DNA from 3 places in the Erwinia sorbitola genome. Region 1 is predicted to be linked to each of the others. Evidence: predicted binding sites of a transcription regulator. Region 1 holds the regulator's gene; each other region holds the start of a gene.
What was found. The regulator LexA, encoded in region 1, represses DNA repair genes until DNA is damaged. The targets are predictions, from matches to a motif close to TNCTGTATGTACATACAGNA.
Positions count from the first base shown of each region.

Region 2: a site for LexA is predicted at 3,480-3,499, ahead of mutH (DNA mismatch repair endonuclease MutH). Genes of this name have one in related genera too.
Region 3: a site for LexA is predicted at 2,116-2,135, ahead of umuD (translesion error-prone DNA polymerase V autoproteolytic subunit). Genes of this name have one in related genera too.

Region 1 is NZ_CP046509.1:4,307,855-4,314,477, forward strand. It holds gene dinF (MATE family efflux transporter DinF) at 116-1,438, opposite strand; gene lexA (transcriptional repressor LexA) at 1,520-2,128, opposite strand; gene GN242_RS19550 (diacylglycerol kinase) at 2,235-2,603, opposite strand; gene plsB (glycerol-3-phosphate 1-O-acyltransferase PlsB) at 2,731-5,154, shown strand; gene ubiA (4-hydroxybenzoate octaprenyltransferase) at 5,243-6,106, opposite strand; gene ubiC (chorismate lyase) at 6,108-6,623, opposite strand, start outside.
Region 2 is NZ_CP046509.1:891,098-897,720, forward strand. It holds gene lplT (lysophospholipid transporter LplT) at 1-75, shown strand, start outside; gene GN242_RS03995 (NADP(H)-dependent aldo-keto reductase) at 128-1,168, opposite strand; gene GN242_RS04000 (YgdI/YgdR family lipoprotein) at 1,355-1,570, opposite strand; gene GN242_RS04005 (TerC family protein) at 1,750-2,460, opposite strand; gene mutH (DNA mismatch repair endonuclease MutH) at 2,560-3,246, opposite strand; gene rppH (RNA pyrophosphohydrolase) at 3,932-4,459, shown strand; gene ptsP (phosphoenolpyruvate--protein phosphotransferase) at 4,472-6,623, shown strand, end outside.
Region 3 is NZ_CP046509.1:1,879,271-1,884,885, reverse strand. It holds gene GN242_RS08440 (hypothetical protein) at 260-406, shown strand; gene umuC (translesion error-prone DNA polymerase V subunit UmuC) at 414-1,676, opposite strand; gene umuD (translesion error-prone DNA polymerase V autoproteolytic subunit) at 1,679-2,098, opposite strand; gene GN242_RS08425 (MtnX-like HAD-IB family phosphatase) at 2,387-3,124, shown strand; gene GN242_RS08420 (EamA family transporter) at 3,185-3,541, shown strand; gene GN242_RS08415 (EamA family transporter) at 3,538-3,921, shown strand; gene GN242_RS08410 (aspartate aminotransferase family protein) at 3,989-5,368, opposite strand.

The sequences.
Region 1 (6,623 bases):
GTAGTAGAGAAAATGCAATATGACCGCTAACCCCCTGCCCTGACGCTCCAAAACAGATACAAAGTCATTTAAAATCAGCAATTTAATAACTTATCGGCTTACGTAAGCAAATATTTCAGTGAGCAAACCAGCTATCATTACGCCAGTGCCGACGCCAGATAACCCACAGCGTTACCCCTCGTAACAGCAGGAACAGCGTTACTGCCAGCCACAGGCCATGATTACCCAGCCAGGGAACGGAGCACAGCGTAAGACCGAAACCCAGCGCAGCAATGGCCATACTGTTACGCATTTCACTGGCACGGGTGGCACCGATGAACATCCCATCGAGGAGATAGCAGCCTACGCCAGCCAGCGGCATTAACACCTGCCACCACAAATACCGATCGGCAAGCTGGCGTAGCGGTTCCAGAGAGGTCAACAGCGCAACGATATTCTCGCCAAACAGGGCATAAAACAGAGAGAAACCTAACGCCACCACTAACGATTGCCGACAGGCAGCGTGCCACACGTTGAGTAACTGCTTACTATTTTTCGCCCCGTAGGCTTCCCCGGAGCAGGCCTCAACCGCATAAGCAAAGCCATCCAGTGCATAGGCCGTAAAGGTGAGAAACATCAGCAGTACAGCGTTTACTGCTACCACATCATTGCCCAGTCGCGCACCGAAGATGGTCAGCGATGCAAAACAGATTTGCAGCAGTAGTGAGCGCAGCATGATATCGCGGTTTAAACGCAGCAGTCGTCCCACGTCACCGCGCCAGGCTGCCAGCATCAGCCGCAGCGTCAGACCGCGCAGTACCATGACCCGCCACACCAGCAACAGGCCAACGATCAGGCTGATGTATTCAGCAATTGCAGTGGCCGCCGCCGCGCCCTGCACACCCCACTTCAGACCGATAACGAACCACAGGTCGAGCAGAATATTTACCAGGTTGCCCACCACCAGCAGTATCACCGGAGCACGGGCGTACTGCACTCCGAGCAACCAGCCCAGCAGCACAAGGTTAGCCAGCGTTGCCGGAGCACTAAGCCAGCGCACCTGCATAAACAGGGCTGCCTGGTGCAGCACTTCGTCACTGCCGCCGGTCAGGCCCAGTGCGAGGTGAGTTATCGGGGTTTTAAACAAAATAAACACTATTCCGGCCAGCAAGGCCAACAGTAGCGGCTGCATCAGAGCGCGTGCCAGTGCAGATTTATCCCCGGCACCGAATGCCTGCGCCGTCAGCCCGGTTGTACTCATGCGTAAAAACAGCAGCAGCATAAACAGGAAGCTGGTTACAGTTGTTCCAATCGCCACGCCGCCAAGGTACGTGGGACTGTCGAGATGACCGATAACGGCAGTATCCACCAGGCCAAGGAGTGGCACGGTGATATTTGAAAGGATCATTGGCAGCGCCAGCCGCCATAGGCTTTTATCTGCGGGGGTAAGCAGTTTCATCAGAATCCATCAGAGTCGAGCTGATTAGAGATGATATACGCGCCGCAGAAGCAGCGCGCAGGATTTAGCGAGGAGTGACGATTAAATCCAGTTGCCGTTGCGAATAACGCCAACCGCAAGACCTTCAATGGTCAGGGTTTGCTGACGCAGATCGACCACGATAGGTTTGAAATCCGGGTTTTCCGGCAGAAGTTGCACCGTATTTCCCTGCCTTTTCAGGCGTTTTACCGTGACTTCATCGTCAATGCGGGCCACCACGACCTGCCCATTACGCACATCTTCCGTTTTGTGTACTGCCAGCAGATCACCATCCATAATACCGATGTCTTTCATTGACATACCGCTGACACGCAGCAGGAAATCGGCACCGGGTTTAAACAGGTCAGGATCAACCTTATAGTGGCCTTCGATATGTTGTTCTGCCAGCAGAGGCTCACCAGCGGCTACCCGACCAATCAGCGGAAGACCTTCTTCTTCTTCCATCATCAGGCGGATACCGCGAGAGGCACCTGAAACGATCTCAATCACGCCTTTACGCGCCAAGGCTTTCAGATGCTCTTCAGCAGCATTCGGGGAACGGAAACCGAGCTGCGCGGCGATCTCTGCACGAGTCGGTGGCATACCGGTTTGATTAATGTGGTCGCGAATCAGATCATAGACCTGCTGCTGCCTTGCCGTAAGTGCTTTCATCCCGCCCCCTGGTTGTTTATACAGTCGACTGTGAGTATATACAGGTATTTAGACATTTAAAACCTAAACTTGGGCGAAAGGCTGTTTGTAGTGAATTTTAGAAAACTCATCGCAAATATGGCACTAAGAGCATGATCCAGACGAAGATTGCCAGCAATATAGTTAACAGCACGGCAGCAGAGCCCATATCTTTCGCTCGACCTGAAAGCGGATGAAGTTCGCTGCCAATGCGGTCAACCACCGCTTCAATGGCGCTGTTGATAATTTCGACGACAATCACCATTACCACTGAGCCAATCAATAGCACCCGGGTGATGGCATCAACATCCAGCCAGCAGGCGACGATAACCGCCACTATTGCCGCGATGGCTTCCTGGCGAAATGCCGCTTCATGCTGCCAGGCAGCAAGGATGCCTTTCCAAGAATATCCGGCCGCTTTTATGATTCGTGTCAGTCCGGTGACATTATTTGCCATAATCAGGGAACCCTTTGAGAAGTTTAACGTCAATGAGTGGAACTACAGGTTTTTTAACACCACAGATTCTGTTAGCGCTTTCTGGTATGCTTGCGGCGCTTTGCTAACAAGAGGCTTCATGTTGTCTATGTCAGGTTGGCGTAATCTATATTATAACTTATTGAATCTTCCAGTTAAATTACTGGTAAAGAGTAAAGCAATCCCGGCTGAACCGGTTGCCGAACTCGGGCTCGATACTTCGCGCCCTATTATGTATGTGCTGCCTTATGATTCAAAGGCCGATCTCCTTGCTCTGCGTGAGCAGTGTCGCAAACAAGAACTGCCCGATCCGCTGGAACCACTGGAGATCGACGGTACGGTGTTGCCACGCCATGTGTTTATTCATGATGGCCCGCGCGTGTTCCCGTATTTTGTTCCGAATCTCGAATCGGTCAAGCTGTTCCATGAGTATCTCGACCTGCACCGCAATCATCCTGACCTGGATGTGCAGATGGTGCCGGTATCAGTGATGTTTGGTCGCGCACCTGGCCGTGAGGTACAGGGTGACAATCAACCGCATCTGCGCATGCTAAACGGCATCCAGAAGTTCTTTGCCGTCATCTGGCTGGGCCGCGATAGCTTTGTTCGCTTCTCGCCAATGGTGTCGCTGCGCCATATGGCCACCGAGCACGGTACGGACAAGATCATTGCTCAAAAGCTGGCACGCGTGGCACGTATGCACTTTGCCCGCCAGCGTCTTGCCGCTGTTGGCCCGCGTCTGCCGGTTCGCCAGGATCTGTTTAATAAGCTGTTAAAGTCCAAGGCGATTGCTAAAGCCGTGGAGGACGAAGCGCGCAGTAAAAAAATCTCCCATGAAAAAGCACAGCAGAATGCCGTTGAGCTGATGGAAGAGATTGCCGCCGACTTCTCCTACGAAGCGATTCGTCTGACTGACCGCATCATGGGCTGGACGTGGAGCAAGCTGTACCAGGGGATTAACGTCAACGGCGGTGAGCGCGTGCGCCAGCTGGCACAGGACGGTCATGAGATTGTCTATGTTCCCTGCCATCGCAGCCATATGGACTACCTGTTGCTCTCCTATGTCCTCTATCACCAGGGCCTTGTACCGCCGCATATTGCTGCCGGTATCAACCTGAATTTCTGGCCAGCCGGCCCGATCTTCCGTCGCCTGGGCGCCTTCTTTATTCGTCGTACCTTCAAGGGCAATAAGCTCTACTCCACTGTGTTCCGTGAATACCTGGGTGAACTGTTCACTCGTGGTTATTCCGTTGAGTACTTTGTGGAAGGAGGACGTTCACGTACCGGTCGCCTGCTGGATCCAAAAACCGGTACGCTGTCGATGACCATTCAGGCCATGCTGCGCGGCGGTAACCGCCCTATCACTCTGGTACCTATCTATATTGGTTACGAGCACGTGATGGAAGTGGGCACTTACGCCAAAGAGCTGCGTGGTGCGACCAAAGAGAAAGAGGGCTTTATGTCGATGGTGCGCGGGCTACGTAAGCTGCGAAACCTCGGCCAGGGCTATGTGAACTTTGGTGAACCGCTGCCGCTGGTCGCTTATCTGAATCAGCAGGTGCCTGAGTGGCGTGAGGCTATCGATCCGATTGAAGCACAGCGTCCCGCATGGTTAACCCCGGCGGTGAACGATATTGCGCAGAAAGTGATGGTTCGCATTAACAACGCAGGGGCGGCAAATGCCATGAACCTGTGTGTCACTGCGCTGCTGGCTTCTCGTCAGCGCTCTATGACCCGTGAACAGCTGACCGAGCAGCTCGACTGCTACGTACAGCTGCTGCGTAACGTGCCGTACTCGCCTGATTCCACCGTGCCGGATATGACTCCGGAAGCACTGCTGGAACATGCGCTCAGTATGAATAAGTTCGAGCTGGAGCAGGATAATATCGGCGAGATCGTGGTACTGCCGCGCGAGCAGGCGGTGCTGATGACTTACTACCGTAACAACATCCACCATATGCTGGTGATGCCGTCGCTGATTGCCGCCATTGTGATGCAACACCGTGAGCTGACCCGCGCTGAACTGCTGCGTCAGGTTACGGTGATCTATCCGATGCTGAAGAGCGAGCTGTTCCTGCGCTGGAGCACGGATGAGCTTGGGCTGGTGCTGGACTCACTGGTGGCGGAAATGGCACGTCAGGGGCTGCTGATTGCCGATGATAATACGCTGCGTCTGAGTGCTGCTCGTTTCCGCACTCTGCAACTGCTGGCTGCTGGCGTACGCGAAACGCTGCAACGCTACTCCATCACCTTCTCTATCCTCAGCGCTAAACCAACCATTAACCGTGGAACGCTGGAAAAAGAGAGCCGTACGATGGCACAGCGCCTGTCGGTGCTGCACGGTATTAATGCACCCGAGTTCTTCGATAAAGCCGTATTTACCTCGCTGGTGCTGACACTGCGTGATGAAGGCTTTATCAGTGATTCTGGTGATGCGCAGGTTGAACATACACAGCAGGTTTATCAGCTGCTGGCAGATCTGATTACTCAGGAAGTGAGAATGACGATTGAGAGTGCTGTCGAGCAAGAGTGATGGCACTCCCTGATGGGCCCTAACGCAGGTCTGTCGCGTTGTAGATAAAAAGGGTCGGCTAAATTAAATAGCCGACCCTTTTTTATTGTCAGATACCGAACGCTACGCCCACGAAAAGCACCAATCCTACCCAGTTGTTATTCAGAAACGCCTGGAAGCAGCGCTCACGTTCACGCCCGGCGATCAGCTTCTGCTGGTAAACAAAGAATACGCCCGCGATTAACACCGACCAGTAGAAAATACCGCTGAGATGAAGCTGCCAGCCTACCAGCGCCATCAGACCCAGCGTCGCCAGCTGCAACAGGCCAACGATCAGCTTATCGAAACGGCCAAACAAAATAGCAGTAGATTTGACGCCGATCTTCAGATCATCATCGCGGTCAACCATCGCATACAGAGTGTCGTACGCCACCGTCCAGCAGATATTCGCCAGGAACAACAGCCAGCAGGTTAGCGGCACGCTTTCGCTAACGGCAGCCCAGCCCATCGGTATCGCCCAGCCAAAAGCGGCTCCCAGCACCACCTGCGGCAGATGTGTGTAGCGCTTCATAAACGGATAGAGCCAGGCCAGACCCAGACCACCCAGCGACAGCCAGATAGTCATGCTGTTCATAGTCAGCACCAGCGCAAAGGATGTCAGCACCAGCCCGGCAAACAGCAGTTTTGCTTCGCGCGTGCTCACCGCCCCGCTGGGCAGCGGGCGTTCGCGAGTACGCTTCACAAAACCATCGATTTTCCGATCGGCAAAATCATTAACCACGCAGCCTGCGGCACGCATAAAAAAGACGCCCAGCACAAACACCAGCAGTACGTTTAGCGGCGGCACTTTCATCCCGGCCAGCCAGAGCGCCCACAATGTCGGCCATAGCAGAAGCAGTGAACCAATTGGTTTATCAATACGCATCAGACGGCTGTAGGCCGAAAGCTTACTCATTTGCAGACTTCTCTCCACGCTACACCCCACCTTTTTCTGCCACACTCGCGTAGAGCGGGGAAGCGGGTAAAAACAGTTCGGTCAGTAATAACGGTTTGCCCGACAGACGCAGACGTGAGCGCCGCCCCCAGAGTTCTGCGCTGTGGCCGACATCAATAAAGTCACGCGTCAGAGTGGAGGTGGCAAACAGATAGCGCCCAAGCGGCATTGTTCCCAGCTGTTGCAGCTTCTGTTCCGGGCCATTCAGGGTTGATTCAGGCACCAGTGTTCGTGCCACCAGCCAGGGAACTCCATCGCCGCACAGTTCAATTTCCCGCAGCCAGTAGCGCGATTCGACCGGCAAAAGAGCGATGTCATCTGCCGCTTCCTGAGCGCTGATAAAGCCTTCACGCAGCAGGTTAACCGTCACCAGCTGACAGTGACGCTCAAAGCGACGGGTCATGGAGTCAACTTCCATCAGCCAGTCCAGCAAGGGGGCGGTTAACAGGGGTGATGAATCCGGTAGCCAGTTGATCGCGCGCAATTGCGACAGCGC
Region 2 (6,623 bases), 1.3 Mb from region 1:
CTGTTTGCGCTGGCGATTGCCGTGCTGTGGGGCTGGCAGCTGGCGCAGAAGCGTAAAGTCACTACTCAGCTCTGACGGGTTTTAGCCAAAACAGACAGGGCGATATCGTTCGCCCTGTCTCTGGTGATTACGGAGCCGGGTAGGTGTAGCGGCGGTGAATCGCTTCCAGTCCTTCAATCACATCTTCATTCAGCGTGACGTCATAGCTGTCGATATTAATTTTCAGCTGTTCCAGCGTGGTGGCACCCAGCAGGGTGCTGGCAACAAACGGCTGCTGACGCACGAAAGCCAGCGCCATCTGTGACGGATCTAATCCATGTTTTTTTGCCAGCGCGACATACTCGGCCACTGCCTGATTTGACTGTTCGCTGCTGTAGCGGGTAAAGCGGCTGAACAGGGTATTACGCGCTCCGGCTGGTTTCGCACCGTTCAGATATTTACCACTCAGGGTGCCAAATGCCAGGCTGGAATAGGCCAGCAGTTCAACCCCTTCGTGCTGGCTGATCTCGGCCAGGCCCAGTTCAAAACTGCGGTTCAACAGGCTGTAGGGGTTTTGAATACTGACGATACGCGGTAGCTCATGCTTCTCGGCCAGTTGCAGATAGCGCATCACGCCCCACGGCGTCTCGTTCGACACACCGATATAACGAATTTTACCGGCGCGCACCTGCTCGGTCAGCGCTTCCAGCGTCTCCAGCAGCGTCACCGTGGCGGCGTTCTCGGTGTACTCATAGTTCAGCTTGCCAAAATAGTTGGTCTGGCGCTGTGGCCAGTGCAGCTGATACAGATCGAGATAATCAGTGTTCAGCCGCTTCAGGCTGGCATCCAGCGCACTTCGAATATTTTTACGATCCAGCGCCTGATTCGGACGGATCGAGGCATCTGCGCCGCGCACTGGCCCTGCCACTTTTGAGGCCAGAATAACTTTGTCGCGGTTGCCACGGGATGCCAGCCAGCTACCGATATATTGTTCGGTAAGGCCCTGAGTTTCCGGGCGCGGTGGCACCGGGTACATTTCGGCAGTATCAATCAGGTTGATGCCGCGGCTGAGGGCTAAATCCAGTTGTGCATGGGCGTCGGCTTCGCTGTTTTGCTCACCAAACGTCATGGTGCCCAACCCCAGGGAACTGACTTCCAGGGTGCTGTGAGGGATACGGTGATAATGCATTGCCGGCTTCCTTTTTCAATCGTCAAAGGTCAGGGACATCAGGCGTCCGCAACAGGGCTGTTTGCCTGGGGCTGGCGCTAAATGCCAGATACCCCGCTATTGACTATAACCGTGCTAAGGGAGTGGGGGAAGAGTGGATTTCGGGAAGCCACCTGAAGCCGCCGGGGCGCAGGTGGCATAATGTGTTTAACGTTCTACGATGGAAGAGACTTCATCGCCGTTAATTTGCAGCTCGTGACCGGAATCATCGGTGTATTTCACCAGCCCCGTCTCTTTATCAATCTTTGGTTTGCCATCGGTCATAATCATCTTGCCGTCTTTGGTTGCCATCACATAATTACTGCTGCAACCGCTGGCTAATACTACCAGGCCCAGCACCGCTGCACTAAAAAGCCACTTCATATTCATCTCCCTTACTCGACCATTCAACACTTATAAATGTAGATAAGTGTAGTAATAAACTATTTTCCCTGTCGCGATAATCGCATGAGTCTGAAAATGGGATGTGAGCACAATGCAGCATTGACATGGCATCAGTACTATTATCCTGCCCGGCCAGACAGACCGGGCAGGGGGGGATATTACAACGGACGTTTTTTATTACGTGCCAGATTGAGGCATTCCACCGCCATTGAGAAGAACATGGCGAAATAGATGTAGCCTTTAGGAATATGGATATTGAAGCTTTCCAGCATCAGGGTGAAGCCAACGAGGATGAGGAATGCCAGCGCCAGCATTTTCACCGACGGGTGACGATCAACAAAATCACCGATAGCACGTGCAGCAAACATCATCACCAGCACCGCAATGACCACCGCCGCCATCATAATAACCAGATGGTCTGACAGCCCTACCGCAGTAATAACAGAATCAAGACTGAAGATAATATCCAGCATCATGATCTGCACAATGGCGCCAACAAACGAATGCACGTTGGTATTATGCTCGCCGCCGCCGCCTTCAATGGTTTCATGAATTTCCATGCTCGACTTCCACAGCAGGAATAATCCACCAAACAGCAGAATCAGATCGCGAGCTGAAAAAGCATGATCCATCAGAGTAAACAGCGGATCGGTCAGGCGGATAACCCAGGCAATTGAAGCCAGCAGGCCCAGGCGCATCAGCATTGCACCGGCCAGGCCAATACGGCGGGCGGTATTTTGCTGGTGCTTAGGCAGCTTCGCCACCACCAGTGAGAGGAAAATAATATTATCGATACCGAGAACAATCTCAAGGATTGTCAGCGTTCCGAGAGCTAACCAGGCATTGGGATCGGCAATCCAGTCAAACATTGTAATGTTGCACCCTAAATTCAATGAAAGTTAAACGAAAATTAAACGGCGATTATACTCAAGGTTGACGACCGAGGGAAAAATCTTTACAGCGCTTTTTTATAGCAGGAAATGCCGGGCCAGCAGCGGTGCGGTAAAGGTTTTTTTCAGGTAAAAACCACGTGGCAGCGTCATAATCGGCTGACCGTCACGGCCAATTCCTTCCGTCAGGGCTTTGCTGTTTGCCGCTTTGGGCCGAATTTGCAGCACTTCCCCATGACGCGCAGTGATCTGTTCCACCTGACCCAGTACGATCATATCCATCAACTCTTCCCAGTCACGCTGGAGCTGTAGCTCCTCTTCGGCGTTTGGACTCCAGAGTAGCGGAGAACCCACATGGCGCTGTTCCAGCGGGATCGCACGGTCACCTTCCACCGGCACCCACAGCACCCGCGTTAGCTTATGGCGGACGTGGCTATTGTGCCAGGTCACCCCGCTGTTACCCGTGAGCGGTGCCACGCAGACAAAGGTGGTTTCCAGCGGGCGGCCGCTGGCGTCAACCGGAATAGTTTTCAGCTCAACGCCGATCCCGGCAAAATCCTGCTCTGGCTTACTGCCAGCGCTGGCACCGAGATAACGCTCCAGCAGCAGCCCAACCCAGCCCTTATCACGCTTCAGATCGCGCGGGATTGGCAGGTTGATGCGCAGCGCCAGTTCACCCAGCGTATAGCCTGCCAGAGCAGTAGCGCGCGCCATCAGTTCCTCTTCATTTTGTGGAGGGGGAACGACGTAAAGTTCTCCAATCATAATAACGCCCGTGATTTGTTCAAAAAGTAGCCGCCTTTTACCCACACAGATAATATTGCTGACAGGTCTGGGGAAAACACTAATAATAGCATGATAAATCATGCTTTTTTAATCCCGTGCATCGGGCAAAAAAGCTTTTCCCCGACAGTTTTACCCGGGTTGTCACCGACAATGAACAGGATCACACGGGTAGTTATCCACAGAAAAATGGGATAACTCACTTTTTATGATAATACTGTTTCCATTTACAGCCTTGACGTAGGCACTTTTCCCCCGTTTCAGGTTTTTTATGACTAACTAATCGACATATTCTGTGGATAACGTCTCAGGCGTTCGATCTTTCACCAGTTGACGATCAGCTGATGATGACAGCCGCATGACAGACGGTTAAAAGCCTGTGGTTAAAGGCTAAAGATGATGATTAATATGGGGTTATTCTGAGTTTGAAAAGTGCCGATTTCTGGCAGTCAGAAAGTTTTCCCCATGTGTTAACAGAGTTCTGCACAAAGCTATCCACAGAAAACGTGAATAAGATCGCGTTTTTACCGTGCTTTCTGTTTATAACTTTGCCAAAAAGCACAAGTTATCCCAGTCAGACGCAGACACGTCCTCTAAAAGCAGTGGTTTACCGTCTGTAAGGAGTATGAAACAATCAGAACATCCAGTTTTAGTTTGAGGTAGTCCGGTGATCGATGATGATGGCTACCGCCCGAATGTTGGTATCGTAATTTGTAACAAGCAGGGACAGGTGTTGTGGGCCAGGCGTTTTGGTCAGCACTCCTGGCAGTTTCCACAGGGAGGAATCAATCCCGGTGAGACTGCGGAGCAGGCGATGTACCGCGAACTTTTCGAGGAAGTCGGTTTGAACCGTAAGGATGTTCGCATCCTTGCATCCACCCGTAACTGGTTACGATATAAGTTGCCAAAACGTTTGGTGCGTTGGGACACAAAGCCGGTTTGTATCGGCCAAAAACAGAAGTGGTATCTTCTGCAGTTGATGTGCAATGACGCGGATATCAATATGCAAACCAGCAGTACGCCGGAGTTTGATGGCTGGCGTTGGGTGAGCTTCTGGTATCCGGTACGCCAGGTAGTCTCTTTTAAACGCGACGTTTACCGCCGTGTAATGAAAGAGTTTGCCGGTGTGGTTATGCCCCTGCAAGAGAATACCGTACAGCGAAATACGCCAGGTTTTCGACGGAAGAGAGGTTAAGCCACGTAGATTATGCTCACACAGCTACGCGAAATAGTTGAGAAAGTGGCGGCAGCGCCCCGGCTTACCGAGGCGCTGGATATTTTGGTTAACGAAATCTGTCTGGCGATGCAAACCGAAGTCTGTTCGGTCTACCTCGCGGATCACGATCGTCGCTGCTATTACCTGATGGCTACCCGTGGGCTAAAAAAGCCTCGTGGGCGCACCGTTGCCCTGGCATTTGATGAAGGCATCGTTGGCTTAGTTGGCAGGCTGGCGGAGCCGATTAACCTGGCAGATGCGCAAAAGCATCCCAGCTTTAAATATATTCCTTCCGTTAAAGAAGAGCGCTTCCGTTCCTTTCTTGGCGTGCCCATTATCAGCCGCCGTCAGCTGCTTGGTGTGCTGGTGGTTCAGCAGCGTGAACATCGCCAGTTTGATGAAAGTGAAGAGTCTTTTCTGGTTACGCTGGCCACGCAGCTGGCGGCCATCCTCTCGCAGTCACAGCTTAATACTCTGTTTGGCCAGTATCGGCAGACCCGTATCCGTGCGCTGGCCGCTGCCCCCGGCGTTGCCGTAGCACAAGGCTGGGTTGACTCCAGCCAGCCGTCATTGGAAAACGTCTCAGCGGCATCCACCCTCGATACGGTGCGTGAACGCGAAAGGCTGGCGCTGGCGATGACCGAGGCATCTAACGAATTCCGCCGTTACAGCAAGCGTTTCACCGCCAGTATGCATAAAGAGAGTGCAGCGATCTTCGATCTCTATTCGCATCTGCTCAGTGATGCGCGGCTGAAAAAAGATCTGCTGGCGGAGATCGATGCCGGTTCGGTGGCCGAGTGGGCGGTCAAAACTGTTATCGAAAAATTTGCCGCTCAGTTTGCCAGTTTACAGGATAGCTATCTGCGTGAGCGCGCGGGTGATCTGCGTGTTCTGGGGCAGCGCCTGCTGTTCCAGCTCGACGATACCATGCAGGGCACTAATACCTGGCCTGAGCGTTTTGTGCTGGTCGCCGACGAGCTGACCGCTACCACGCTGGCCGAACTGCCGCGTGACCGGCTGGCTGGCGTGGTGGTGCGTGATGGCGCAGCCAACTCCCATGCGGCGATTATGGTACGCGCAATGGGCATTCCTACGGTGATGGGCGCAGATATTCAGCCCGAGCTCCTGAAAGGACGCCTGCTGATTGTTGACGGCTACCGTGGAGAGCTGCTGGTCGACCCGGAGCCGGTGCTGGTACAAGAATATCAGCGTCTGATCAGCGAAGAGAATGAGCTGAGTCTGCTGGCGGAAGATTTTGTTTTCCTGCCGGGTGCGCTGAAAAGCGGCGAGCCGGTAAAAGTGATGCTCAACGCGGGTTTAAGCGCCGAGCATGAGCAGATACTGGGTAATCGGGTGGATGGTGTGGGCCTCTATCGCACCGAAATTCCGTTTATGCTGCAAAACGGCTTCCCGTCAGAGGAAGAGCAGGTGGCGCAGTATCAGGGCATGTTGCAACTGTTTCTGGATAAACCCGTCACCCTGCGTACCCTGGATGTCGGTGCTGACAAACAGCTACCCTATATGCCCATCAGCGAAGAGAACCCATGCCTTGGCTGGCGCGGCATCCGTCTGACGCTTGACCAGCCGGAGATTTTCCTTGTGCAGCTGCGAGCCATGCTGCGTGCAAACGTCGCCAGTGGAAACCTCAATATTCTGCTGCCGATGATCACCAGCCTTGAAGAGATAGACGAGGCTCGCCGCCTGATCGCCCGTGCCGCACGTGAAGTGGAAGAGATGCTCGGCTATGACATCCCACAGCCGCGCATAGGCATTATGGTCGAAGTGCCGTCGATGATCTTTATGATAGGGCAGCTAAAAAATCGCGTGGACTTTGTCTCAGTTGGCACCAACGATTTAACGCAATACCTGCTGGCAGTCGATCGTAATAATACCCGGGTGGCAAGTCTCTATGACAGTCTGCATCCGGCAATGCTGCGGGCGTTAAAAAGCGTTGCCGATGAGACCCGTGTTGCGGGCATTGAACTCTGCCTGTGTGGTGAAATGGCCGGTGACCCGATGTGTGTAGCGCTGCTGGTCGGCATGGGTTATCACCATCTCAGCATGAACGGGCGCAATGTGGCGCGGGTAAAATATCTGCTAAGTCACCTCGACCACGAAGATGCAAAAACCCTCGCGCAACGCG
Region 3 (5,615 bases), 2.3 Mb from region 1:
TTAAGTTACATGGGTTTTTGCGTACGCGTGAGCAGGGAAAACAAATTTCACGCATTTTTTCAGTACCGCTAGTTTATTAAAAAAATAGCATCATCCCGGATCCCCGCCCTTAACCACACCAGGATTATCCTTAGGGCTGTACCGGTCGGCGTCAGATTATTGCCAGGCAAAATCTCACATTATGATCGCGATCAAAACATGCCTTTCGTGGACGGAACAGCATTAATTACCAGGAAAAACCAGATAACGAAGGATCCCTATGAACGCCGCTTTACTCTTTTCTCTGCTGCTGATTGGTGGGCCATTGATGGGGTTTTTAGTGATTATCGGCGTCTGCCTGCCGGGCATTTTGCTGGCGTTATGGCATCTGCTCGGAGAAAGGATGCATCTCAAAAGCGAGCATTAGCCTGGTTTTATTTCGCCACCGGAAAATCTGCATAGCGCGTAGTGTAAGCGGGCGACAGCATCTCCCGCTTCATCGCCCAGCTTTTATCTATTCCCTGCCCGGCAAACCAGACTTTACCCTTGCCAGACTGGTTCAGAGCATCAAGCACGCCCATCAGCGCCTCACTGTTGGCCTTCGGCTGATGTTCATCAAACAGGTTTAGCTGGGCCACGCCGCGGCTGAAGAAGTCCCCCAGCATCACTCCGGCTTTCATATAACGATGCCCCTCAACCCAGATACGGTCGAGCGACTCCGATGCCACGCGGATAATGTCCCGCGTATCATTAGAGGGAGTCAGCAGCGTACCCGAAGCCTGATTACCATAGAAGATTTCCCCTTCCGCATGGGGGCTGGTGCGCAGAAAAACGCTGATAAAGCGGCAAAATTGTTTTTCCTGACGCAGTTTTTCCGCAGCACGCTCGGCATAGGCGCAGATGGCCTGATGCATCTCTTCATAAGCCGTAATCCGATGTCCAAACGAGCGGCTACAGATAATCTGCTGCTTAGTGGGCGCAAACTCTTCCATGCCAAGACAGGATTCGCCGCGCAGCTCGCGGGCGGTTCTCTCCAGTACCACATTAAAATGTTTGCGAAGAACCCAGAGAGAGGACTCCGCCAGCTGTAACGCATTCTCAATACCCATCAGATTGAGTTTTTTAGCAATTCTGCGCCCCACTCCCCACACCTCTTCTACCGGTACCAGTGCCAGCAATCTGCGCTGGCGATCGATATTCGACAGATCCACCACGCCGCCGGTTTTATGCCATTTTTTAGCGGCATAGTTGGCGAGTTTTGCCAGCGTCTTCGTTGGGCCAATCCCCACGCCCACCGTCAGGCCCGTATCTCTCAGAATGCGATGGCGCATCTGGTGACCAAAAGCATCCAGCGCCATACAGTTCTCTACCCCGGTAACGTTAATAAAGGCTTCATCAATGGAGTAAATTTCTACGCCTGGCGCCATCTCCGTCAGTAACGTCATTACCCGGTGGCTGAGGTCAGCATAAAGCGCATAGTTAGAGCTGAAAACATGCACATGCTGACGGTACAGCTCCTGTTTCAGCTTGAAATAGGGTGCGCCCATTTTTATCCCCAGCGCTTTGGCTTCAGCGGATCGGGAAATCACACAGCCATCGTTGTTCGATACCACCACCACGGGTTTTCCCGCCAGATCCGGGCGAAAAACCGTTTCACAGGACGTGTAGAAGCTGTTGACATCTACCAGCGCAAACATCGTTATTTATGCGCTTTAAGGGTAAAGGTCACCACGCCGAAGATCTCCAGCTCTTCCTCACTCAGAAAGGAGATCGCAGAATACTGGCTGTTATGGGGAACCAGTTGCAGAGAGGGCCGGGTGCGCAGCTCTTTTACCGTGAACTCGCCGGCTACGGCGGCGACCACAATATCGCCATGCACGGCGCTCAGAGAACGATCCACAATCAGCAGATCCCCATCGCCTATTCCTGCGCCGCGCATTGAGTCACCGCTGACCTTGATAAAGTAGGTGGCGCTGGGATGTTTAATCGCAAACTTATTGAGGTCAAGCCGATCTTCAACATAGTCCTGAGCCGGGCTGGGAAAGCCGCAGGGTACGCGCTCAAGGAACAGCGGCAGCTGCATGGTGTGATAACTGTTGGCCGGGTGAATGAACTGCATAATATAAATCTCAATGACACTGTATTTATATACAGTATTACCATTCGCGGTAATCAATCAAGCATCTTGTCAGATGATTCCGGGAAGAGTTTGAAGTCACTCTATATTTAGCACTTAGCGGTAAGACGGCCAGGGTTACGCTATGCTGTAAAAATCATGAAGCCTGCACGTAAACTCACGTTTTCTAACGATAAATGCTACCGCCGGGTGTACCCCATCAATGAACAACTCTTAAAGCAGAAAAAATGTTATTAACCTGCATAGCAACCCATACAAACAGGTATATGCATGATAACCAGGCCTCCCCTCGAATTTAATGATGCTTTTCCCTGGATGATCTTATGTGATTTTGATGGAACGATTAGCGCTGAAGACACTACGGATACCCTGCTCGCACGCTTTGCTCTTCCCGGCTGGGAAAGGCTGGAACAGCAGTGGCTGGCGGGAGAGATAGGCTCCGGAGAGTGTATGTCCGGGCAAATTGCGCTACTCGATATGACGCGTGAAGCGCTGGATAATTGTCTCAGCGGCATCAGTATTGATCCTGCATTTAAACAGTTTGTCGCCCTCGCCCGGCGTCTGAATGTCCCCCTGAAGATTGTCAGCGACGGGCTGGATTACGCTATTCAGCGCATCCTCGATCGCCATGGTCTGGGGCATTTAACGGTCATCGCTAACCACCTCGAGCAGCAGGGTGAACGGAGCTGGGGGCTGCAATTTCCCTGGCGTGCGCCCCACTGCCGCTGCGCTAACGGGGTATGTAAATGTGCCATTGCTCAAAGGGTTAAAGGCCGCGTACTGATGGTGGGCGACGGACATTCCGATTTTTGCGTTGCTGCACAAGCCGACCATGTTCTGGCAAAGGGCAGTTTAATCGGTGAGTGCCGCCGTAAAGGTATTGCACACACGGCATTTAATGACTTTAGCGATGCCGTGCCTGCCCTGGAACAGCTGCTGAACTCACCTGACGGGAAGTGTCCCCCCTTTTCTTTTAATCCGCTGATGCCGTGGAGGACTCATGATTAACAACCATGATCTCCTGCCGCCTGCAACCCACAGGATCGGCGTAGCAAACTTATTGATGGTATGAGTCAACTCACCCTGATTTTATGGCTGTTAAACGTCCTGGTCGATACCTGCGGCCAGCTCTCTTTTAAGGCCGCCACGCGCCACAGCGGGCAATCCAGTAGTCTCACCTGGTGGCGCTATATGCTCTGTCATGGCTGGATCTGGCTGGGAGTGGGCTGCTATGTGCTGCAATTTGTCCTCTGGCTGGCCTTTCTGTCGCTGGTGCCGCTTTCCGTCGGAGTGATGCTGGGTGCCATCAGTGTCGTCGTGATTATGATTGCCGGGAGGCTGTGGTTTAAGGAGCGCTTAAGCAAATGGCGCATCATTGGCATCCTGCTGATCGCGCTGGGTGTGGTGGCTGTAGGAATGGAATGATGAAACGCTTTTATCTGCTGGGATTTATTGCCCTGATGCTATTTGATACGCTGGCACAGGTCAGTTTTAAATACACGGCGATCCACGCCTCCCCACTAACGCTGGATGCCGCATGGCTGGGGCGGATCTTTACCCATCCCTGGGTATATATTGCCTTTGCCGGTTATATGGGCGCTTTTTATACCTGGATGACACTGCTCAGGCACGCACCGGTTGGCCCCGCTTTTGCCGCTTCGCATCTTGATGTTGTCTCCGTGACGCTGGTATCCATTTGGCTGTTTAACGATGAGCTTACTCTGGTAAAAATTATCGGCGGCATACTGATCCTGCTGGGTATTCTGTGCCTGGCAAAAGATGCGGGAACTCACCTGTCACACTAAAACAGCGCCAAAAAAACGCCCCGTAAATACGGGGCGTTAGCTGACTGAACAACACAGAGTATGGTAATCACATCTCTTTTTTAGCGCGTACGATCAGCTGATCCAGCAGCTCAATCGCCTGATGGATTTCGGCACGGCTGATTTCCAGTGACGGCGCAAACGTAATCACATTTTTGTAGTATCCGCCCACATCCAGCACCAGCCCGGTTTTCTGCCCGTGATAGTCCAGAGTACCGGATAATCCAATATCCACCATTTTATCCAGCAGCGGCTTATTGGGTGTAAAGCCATCGGCAGTACAGAGTTCGGCGCGCAGCGCCAGGCCCAGGCCATCCACATCGCCAATTTCCGGGTGGCGCAGCTGCAACGACTTCAGCCCTTCCAGGAAACAGGCTCCGCTTTCCATAACCTGTTTCTCATAATCTTTTTCCGCCAGCATATGCATCACTTCCAGCCCGACTGAGGTTCCCAATGGGTTAGAGGCAAAGGTTGAATGAGTTGATCCTACCGGGAAGGTCACTGGATTAATCATCTCTTCACGCGCCCAGATACCAGCCAGCGGATTCAGGCCGTTGGTTAATGCCTTACCAAATACCAGCACGTCCGGTGTGATACCAAAGTGCTCAACCGACCAGAGCTTGCCGGTACGATAGAAACCCATCTGGATCTCATCAACCACCAGCAGAATGCCGTGCTCGTCGAGTACTTTTTTCAGGCCTTTATAGTAGTTACGCGGCGGAATAACATAGCCGCCGGTTCCCTGAACGGGTTCAATATAGAATGCAGCATATTCGGACTGCCCGGCTTTAGGATCCCATACTCCGTGATACTCGTTGGCAAACAGGCGTGCAAAGTCGGCAATAAGTTTTTCTGCATACTCTTCCGCTGTCATCCCTTTTTGACGCCGGAACGGATAAGGGAACGGAATAAACTGAGCACGTTCGCCAAAATGACCAAAACGACGCCGGTAACGGTAGCTGGAGGTAATCGAAGATGCTCCCAGGCTGCGCCCATGGTAGCCACCTTCGAAGGCAAACATCAGGCTTTTACCGTTACAGTAGTTACGCACCAACTTCAGGGAGTCATCAATAGACTGTGAGCCGCCTACGTTATAGTGAACACGCCCCGGCAGACCAAACTTACGTTCCATATCCTGAGCAATAGCTTTACTTAATTCAATTTTGGTTGGGTGCAGATACTGGCTGGCAATCTGCGGCAGCACATCAATCTGGCGTTTGAGAACATTATCCAGCCGCGGGTTGGCATAGCCAAAATTAACTGCGGAATACCACATCTGAAGATCCAGATAAGGCGTTCCTTCCGCATCGAAAAGGTAACTACCCCTACAGCTATCAAAAATTTTTGGCGTACTGACATAATGCACGGTATCACCATGTGAACAATATTTAGCTTCATCTGCTAGCAGTTGTTCTTCATACGGAGTCATACAAAGTCCTTATTTTGGCTTGACGAGGTGGCCTGAGTTTATCAGCCCCCCTCATTCACATGACCGCCGGTTTTTGACTAAAATTACCTTGTATTACTTTTTTATGCATGTCGTTTAATCTTTATAGAAGTTAGCGTTAATCAACTCTAAACAAGTTATATTTAAGCTAATTATCAGAGGGGATCCGCACAGAATAGCCAAAAAAAACCGCCACCAGATAGTCTATTATCTGGAGTAAAATGGCTAC